Regions from separate parts of the Pseudoalteromonas sp. AWM4_233 genome, predicted to be linked through region 2. Evidence: predicted binding sites of a transcription regulator. Region 2 holds the regulator's gene; the other holds the start of a gene.
The links. The regulator FliA, encoded in region 2, starts transcription of late flagellar genes. The targets are predictions, from matches to a motif close to CTAAAGNTNNNNNNNNNNNNGCCGATA.
Positions count from the first base shown of each region.

Region 1: ACXAC4_RS06000 (VC2046/SO_2500 family protein) is a predicted target of FliA. The motif match lies at 1,773-1,799, and genes of this name have one in related genera.

Region 1 is NZ_JBSWSZ010000001.1:1,358,805-1,362,800, reverse strand. It holds gene ACXAC4_RS06015 (tetratricopeptide repeat protein) at 1-34, shown strand, start outside; gene ACXAC4_RS06010 (SulA-like leucine-rich domain-containing protein) at 274-705, shown strand; gene ACXAC4_RS06005 (YchJ family protein) at 720-1,178, shown strand; gene ACXAC4_RS06000 (VC2046/SO_2500 family protein) at 1,217-1,738, opposite strand; tRNA gene ACXAC4_RS05995 (tRNA-Tyr) at 1,851-1,935, shown strand; tRNA gene ACXAC4_RS05990 (tRNA-Tyr) at 1,955-2,039, shown strand; tRNA gene ACXAC4_RS05985 (tRNA-Tyr) at 2,067-2,151, shown strand; gene ACXAC4_RS05980 (M48 family metallopeptidase) at 2,178-2,849, opposite strand; gene ACXAC4_RS05975 (ion channel) at 2,934-3,914, shown strand; gene ACXAC4_RS05970 (hypothetical protein) at 3,942-3,996, opposite strand, start outside.
Region 2 is NZ_JBSWSZ010000001.1:1,000,471-1,004,466, forward strand. It holds gene flhF (flagellar biosynthesis protein FlhF) at 1-1,012, shown strand, start outside; gene ACXAC4_RS04440 (MinD/ParA family ATP-binding protein) at 1,005-1,865, shown strand; gene ACXAC4_RS04445 (RNA polymerase sigma factor FliA) at 1,892-2,602, shown strand; gene cheY (chemotaxis response regulator CheY) at 2,641-3,024, shown strand; gene ACXAC4_RS04455 (protein phosphatase CheZ) at 3,046-3,819, shown strand; gene ACXAC4_RS04460 (chemotaxis protein CheA) at 3,835-3,996, shown strand, end outside.

The DNA of each region.
Region 1 (3,996 bases), 360 kb from region 2:
GCAAATTCATCAATTACAGTTCCAGTCTAATTAAGTCTACTTTTCCATACAGTAGTTTTATACAGTACTCACTGTGAAAACTACTGTATAACCCCACCGTATCCATAGCACGTCAAAATAGTCCAAAACACCAGAACTCATAACCAATTGAATATAATAGCTTTATTATATAACCCCAATTAAAATTGATTAAAAAGTAACATTTCTGCTTGCATTAAAACACTGTATAAACTACTGTATATAAATACTGTATAAACAACCAGTGAGATGATTATGTTACAGACAACCGCAGTTTTACCAAGCTCAGTAAAAAAAGTAGATGCCCCAAAAGTCGTTAACTTTGTTGAAACCCCTGACGAAATTTGTGCCAGTCTTGAACTACTTAAGATCATTCACCAATGTAATCACAAACAAGGCTGGACACTACTAATTGCACCTGACCATATCCCAAATAAAGATATGCTTGAGGCCAGTTCAATAGACTCAAGTAAATTGTTAGTGATCAGAAAAAAACACATCGTTGATTTAGAGTATGTTCTAAATTCAGCTTTAAATAATGGCAACTTTGCAGCGGTTATTACATGGACTGGCATTACGAATTCAGAGCAGCTTTCGCAAATGCACTTAAGCCAAACAGATATCTCGCTATACTGTTTTACTGAAAACAGCAGCAAAGCGTGTACAATAGAGCGCATAGCAAGTTAATAAAAGATTTTCTTATGTGTTACTGTTCTAACACTCAACCTTATGAGTCATGCTGCAATGTATTCATTACTAAGCAAAAGTTGCCTGACACAGCAGAGCAGCTTATGCGCTCCCGTTACAGTGCTTATGCGACTAATAATGCACAGTATATACTCGAGACTTATGCCAAATCTGAGCAAAGTAATCATAGCCTTGAAGATATCGCTGCATTCGCGTCATTTGCCAACTTTATTAAACTTGAGATCGTCGCAACAAAAACTGAACCTGATTTTGATTATGTGGAGTTTAGAGCACATTATTTGGCAGACGGAAAACATTGCCAAATACATGAGGTTTCAAGATTTATTAAAGAAGAAGAGGCATGGCGTTACTTAGATGGCCAATTATATGACGTGCCTGAGTTAAAAGTGTCTAGAAATGATCCCTGCCCCTGTGACAGTGGCAAAAAATTTAAAAAGTGTCACGCTAGCTGATTTAAACCGTACCTAAGCTAATTCACTATCATCTCACATTAGGCGGACAACTGAACCGCCTGCTGCATTTCTCCACTAGCTAATTGATCATAAAAACCCGCTGCATCTATTTTGGGTTTATCCATCTCTAATACGCCAGCTCTTTGAGCGAAAATTTTAGCCTGCACAGTAGGTTCACAATTATCAATAATGGCCAACTCAATGTGCTTCTTATCGTCTCTGATATTTAAAGGTTCTGGTGAAAGACAATTTCTTAGCCTTAGTTCTGTAAGTCCCTGCTCATGAAGTAAACGGCTATTGTTTTCACCTATGGTCATATCGTAGGTGTTGGGAGCCGTTTGTTGCTGCGGACCGATTTGAAGTTCTTTTTTTAACGCATCTTCGCTCTTGTCTGGCTCAATTAATTCTGATTCAGGTAAATGAAATTCACTGAAGTCGAGTGCGTTTGGTGAAAGCATAGCCAAACAAAGCGCAAAGTCGGCACGACGATCTTGTGCCACGCTTTTTGCTAGCGTGTCACCAAGCTGATGCTCCTTGTTTAAAATGCGCTCTAATTGCATAGAGTTTCACCGATTATTTAAAAAGTTATATTTTTATCGGCATTTTTTTAATTTTCTTTAGTTGTTTTCTTTACTTAATAAAAAACTTTGTTATTATCAGCGCCGTTGTTTAGGAGGGGTTCCCGAGCGGCCAAAGGGATCAGACTGTAAATCTGACGGCTCTGCCTTCGCTGGTTCGAATCCAGCCCCCTCCACCACAACAACACATTACAACTTGGAGGGGTTCCCGAGCGGCCAAAGGGATCAGACTGTAAATCTGACGGCTCTGCCTTCGCTGGTTCGAATCCAGCCCCCTCCACCAAGTTGTACAAAATTAGATATCCCCTGTGGAGGGGTTCCCGAGCGGCCAAAGGGATCAGACTGTAAATCTGACGGCTCTGCCTTCGCTGGTTCGAATCCAGCCCCCTCCACCATCTTTTTCTTATAAAACCATCTTATTTCACTCTATCATTAGCGCTTTACCATTCTTGTTAAACCATAATCTTGCAGACTTATAATCTTCATAGTGCTTTTCAACAAGTTGCCAAAATAATGTGTTATGTGCCAGTACATGACAATGTGCTAGCTCATGAACAATGACATAATCAATTATATGCTTTGGCGCCCCAGCAAGAAGGCTGTTAAAAGTAAGCGCTTGTTTACTGCTACAACTCCCCCAGCGGCTTTTATACTCCCTGATTTTCACCGCTGAAACATGACAATTCATTTGCTTAGACAATTGCTCTAAGCACAACTCTAAATAACTAGAGAGCAAATCTGTCAGTAATTCAATGATCGCTCGCCTAAACTCAAGCTTCTCTTGGCGCAGCACTTTAGGTAAATATATAAAGCGGCTCTCATGATCTAATATAGGCTTGTTTATATCTGAAAATTCAACCTTGTAAACTGAACCAAAAACCAAAAGTGACCTTGTTTGCAAAGGCTTTTGTTTATTAGGCGCAAGCTCTAGTTTCTGTCTTTGTGCATGTACCCAGTCTTTTTTGCTCTTGAGCCAATTTTCTAAAGCGACTTCACACACGTTTTCGGGGGCTGTCACGACCACTTGTTCTGGTGTGACTTTAATTGCAACCGTCTTTCTTCGTTTACTAAGCTTTAATTGATAATCAAACATTTTTAAGAATTTTTTTTACTTCACATTCAAAGCCATAAATTTACTGCTACCTTTAGTGTAATAAGACTATAAAGGGGTTAATTTATGAAAGATAAACCTACTTGCCAATATCAATCTCCTGATGGTCATCGCTGCCAAGAAATCGATATGGGCTCTGGTCTTTGCTTTTGGCATGACGCAAAGTTCGATAAAAGTGGGCTTGAATTATCGCAAAAACTAGAACGTTATGCCAAGCGTGGTGGGCTTCTGCAAGGTTTGGAGTTGAAAAGAGCGAATCTAGAAGGACTAAACCTTGTCAAACATAATGACCATACTGGTTACGACTTATCATATAGCAATTTTTATCGTGCAAATTTAAGAGGCGCGCACCTATTTAACAACAAAATTGAAAATGCCTCTTTAATGAAAGCAGATCTGCATGATGCCAATTTACATTGCTGTAAGCTTTCAAATTCCAACTTATTGGGTATAAAGCTAAACAATACTCGGATCGATAATATAGATTTAAGTGGTAAGTTACAGCAAGAAAATGAGGCAAGCTTAGCGGCCAAAGAGAAACGAACAGAAGATGCCGCTGATTTCTTCTTACAATCTGAAGAGACATACCGCACACTTAGAAAAGGCGCTGAGCAACAAGGTCTTTTTGAAATGGCTGGTAATTATACCTACAAAGAGCTGCGTATGCGTCATTATCAATACCCGACCCATTCAAAAAAGCGCTTTATGAGTGCGGCTGTTGATCTTCTCTGTGGTTATGGTGAAAAACCCGCAAATGTGATCCGTTTCAGCCTTTCAATGATTGTATTTTGCGCACTGATGTACTTCCTGTTTGGCATCAGCTATCAGGATGAAGTGCTTTCTATTAACTTTTCACAAAGCTTTTCTGACAATATAAGTGCACTGCTTAACAGTTTTTATTTTAGTGTAGTGACATTTACAACTCTGGGGTATGGCGACATAACCCCCATCGGATTTTCACGCTTTATTGCCACGGTTGAAGCATTTACAGGCAGTTTCTCCTTGGCATTATTCGTCGTGGTTTTCGTAAAGAGAATGACGCGTTAATCGTGTCATTCTCTTATACAATATGCATCACTCATCCTTTGGCCAGTTAAATGGAATACTGGGAACAGTAAGCCCTCTCGCG
Region 2 (3,996 bases):
GCAAGCGCAATCATGGAATTTTGATGATGACCTCGATACAGGCTTTGCTGATGATTTTGAGCCTGCGCCTAAAAAAGTCGATGAAATGGCAACCATGAGAGAAGAAATGAATGCCATTCGTCAATTACTTGAACATCAAGTTTCAGGCTTAATGAAGCAAGAAATGGAAAGAAGAGACCCAACGAGAGCGTGTTTAGTTGACCGTTTACAAGGTATGGGCGTTGATAAAGAAGTTGCTGAACAAATGGCTTGCTTCATCCCTGATGACGTTTCTCGTAAAGAAGCTTGGAATTCATTGCTTGAAATGGTAGCTAATCAAATGCATACAACCAACAACGATATTCTTCGTCAAGGTGGTGTATATGCATTAGTAGGTCCAACTGGTGTAGGTAAAACAACGACAGTCGCTAAACTTGCTGCATTAGGCGCGCAGAAATACGGTGCAGACAAAGTTGCGTTAATCACAACTGATACTTATAGAATTGGTGCTTATGAGCAACTGGCAACTTACGGCAGAATTATTGGTTGTCCAGTCAAACAAGTAAAAGATGCCAATGAATTAGCAGAAGTTTTATATCATTTACGCAATAAGCGTCTAGTATTAATAGATACTGCGGGTATGAGTCAAAGAGATATCCGTTTAACAGAACAACTTAATACGTTAATGAGAAGCTCTAGAGTCGATATTAGAAGTTATTTGGTTTTAAGTGCAACATCGCAAATGCATGTACTGCAAGAAGCGGTTCGTCACTTCCAAAAAGTGAATTTAAGTGGTTGTATTTTTACAAAACTTGATGAATGTCTAAGTTTAGGCGAGATTATTAGTATTGCGATTCAAAATCGCTTGCCAATAGGGTATCTTACTAACGGTCAACGAGTGCCAGAAGACATTCGTGTAGCAAATGCTCATAAAATGGTCAAAAAGGCTGAGCAATTGTATTTAAAGAGAATAAAAGCACAACATTCGCGACGTGTACCTGTAGCGTCTCAGACAGTAGGAATGTATGATTAACACAGTATTAGATCAAGCAAGTGGCCTGCGTAGAATGAATCAAAATGGCAACCATGGCGTAAAAGTAATTGCAGTAACGGGTGGTAAAGGAGGGGTTGGTAAAACCAATGTCTCATTAAATACGGCTATTGCACTTGGTCAGCAAGGAAACAGAGTGCTCGTCTTAGATGCTGACTTAGGTTTGGCAAACTGTGACGTGATGCTTGGTTTAAGAGTAGAAAAAAACCTGTCTCATGTCCTTTCGGGTGAGTGTGAGTTAGATGAGATCTTAGTTGAAGGTCCTGCTGGTATTAAAATTGTACCGGCTACCTCAGGATCGCAAAATATGGTTGAATTGACACCTGCAGAGCATGCAGGTCTCATCCGCGCATTTAGCGAGCTAAATACAGAATTTGATATTTTAATTGTCGATACCGCAGCGGGTATTTCAGACATGGTTCTTAGTTTTTCTCGCGCAGCACAAGATGTGATGGTCGTTGTGTGTGATGAACCGACCTCAATTACAGATGCTTACGCACTTATCAAGGTGCTTAGTCGTGAACACGGTGTTTACCGTTTTAAAATTGTTGCTAACATGGTTAGAAGCTTACGCGAAGGGCAGGAGCTTTTTGCTAAACTTTCGAAAGTTACTGACAGATTCTTAGATGTTGCACTAGAATTAGTTGCAACCATTCCGTTTGATGAAAACATGCGTAAATCTTCTCGCCGTCAAAAAACCATTGTTGAGTTATTTCCAAACTCTCCGGCAGCGGTTGCATTTAGAGGGTTAGCGAGTAAAGCAGTTAAATGGCCAATACCACATCAACCTTCTGGTCATTTAGAGTTTTTTATTGAACAGCTAGTCAACGGATAACTATGTCGTCATCGATGGGTAAAGCGATGGGCTATCAAACTACAGACAACCTTAATAGAGTGATAGAGCGTCATACCGGTCTTGTCAAAAAAGTGGCGTGCCATTTGTTGGCACGTTTACCAGCAAATATTCAGTTAGACGATCTTGTACAATCAGGCATGATAGGTTTGATTGAAGCCAGTAAAAACTTTGACGCAAGTAAGGGTGCAAGTTTTGAAACTTTTGCGGGGATCAGGATCCGAGGCGCGATGTTAGATGAAATTCGCCGTGGAGACTGGGCACCAAGAAGTGTACATAAGAATAGTCGTATGGTTGCTGAAGCAATTGCTAATCTAGAAAGCGTCCTAGGTCGAGAGCCAAAAGACACTGAAATTGCTGAAAAACTTGATATTACTCTGGATGAGTACCATCATATTCTACATGATGTGAATGCAAGTAAAATCATTGGAATTGAAGATTTGGGGGTTGATGAAGACGTAATCACTCCTGTTAACAATGATTTAGCGCTAGACAAACCGTTCAATAACGTTAAAAATGAACGCTTTAACGAATCGTTGCTAACGGCGATTCAATCGTTACCCGAAAGAGATGCGCTAGTCTTATCTCTTTACTATAACGATGAAATGAATTTAAAAGAAATAGGGCAAATACTCGATGTAAGTGAATCTCGAGTAAGCCAAATTCATGGGCAGGCAATGATCAGGCTTAGGGCTAAAATCAATGACTGGGTCAATTAGAGTAATAATAATAGGTTCAAACCTCACTGGAGGATGTTTTGGATAAAAACATGAAAATTCTTGTGGTTGATGATTTTTCTACGATGAGAAGAATAATCAAAAACCTGCTTAGAGACTTAGGTTTTACAAATGTACAAGAAGCAGACGATGGCAGCACAGCTTTGCCTATGCTTCAAAATCAAGAATTTGACTTCGTAGTCACGGACTGGAATATGCCAGGTATGCAAGGTATCGATCTTCTTCGTGCTATACGTGCAGATGACAGTCTTAAGCATATTCCAGTACTTATGGTGACGGCTGAAGCGAAAAAAGAGCAAATTGTTGCTGCGGCGCAAGCTGGTGTAAATGGTTATATTGTAAAACCTTTCACTGCTGGAACACTTAAAACAAAACTAGAAAAAGTGTTTGAACGTTTAGGCTAGATAATTAAGAAGGAGAGGCGGATGTCAGCACCTTCTGTGCCTCAAATAACACTTGAGCAAGCTAAGCAACTTGTGACTTATCTTGAGCAAGGCGAGCAAGATAAAGCAGATAAGTTAATCATGGAGGCTGCAAGTAAGGAGCAATCTGAGCTTTTTGCTGAAGTGGGCAAATTGACCCGTCAACTACACGAGTCATTGAAAAACTTTGAGCTTGATACTCGTATTTCTGATTTGACGACAGAAGCCTTACCGGATGCTAAAGAACGTTTGAATTATGTCATGGAAATGACAGAAAATGCAGCCAATAAAACGATGGATGCAGTTGAAGCAAGTCTGCCTCTCGCGCAACAGCTTGCAGACGATTTATCTGATATAAAGCCAACTTGGGATAGACTCATGAGACGTGATATCCAGCTTGGTGAATTCAAATCTCTTTGTCATGATTTAGATAAGTTTATGCAAGGCTCACAAGCAACTACGGATGAACTTCAAGGGCATATGACAAATGTTTTAATGGCTCAGGATTATCAAGACTTAACAGGTCAGGTCATTCGACGTGTTATCGAATTAGTTAGAGAAGTAGAAGACAGTTTAATCCACTTACTAACTGTATTTGGTACAGCAGAAGAACCTCAATCAAAACAAAAAGAAAATATTGAAGAGGTTCAGATTGCTGAAATGGATCCTGCAGAGTTATCAGGACCAGAAGGTCCGATAATGAATGCTGAATCTAGAGAAGATGTCGTATCTAATCAAGATGAGGTCGACGATTTATTGTCGAGCTTAGGCTTCTAATAGGAGAGTGTGTACATGAGCTTTGAAGTCGATGAAGATATATTACAAGACTTTCTTGTTGAAGCTGGTGAAATATTAGAGTTGTTATCTGAGCAGCTTGTTGAGCTAGAAAATAACCCTGAAGATAAAGAATTATTAAATGCAATCTTTAGAGGCTTTCACACTGTAAAGGGTGGT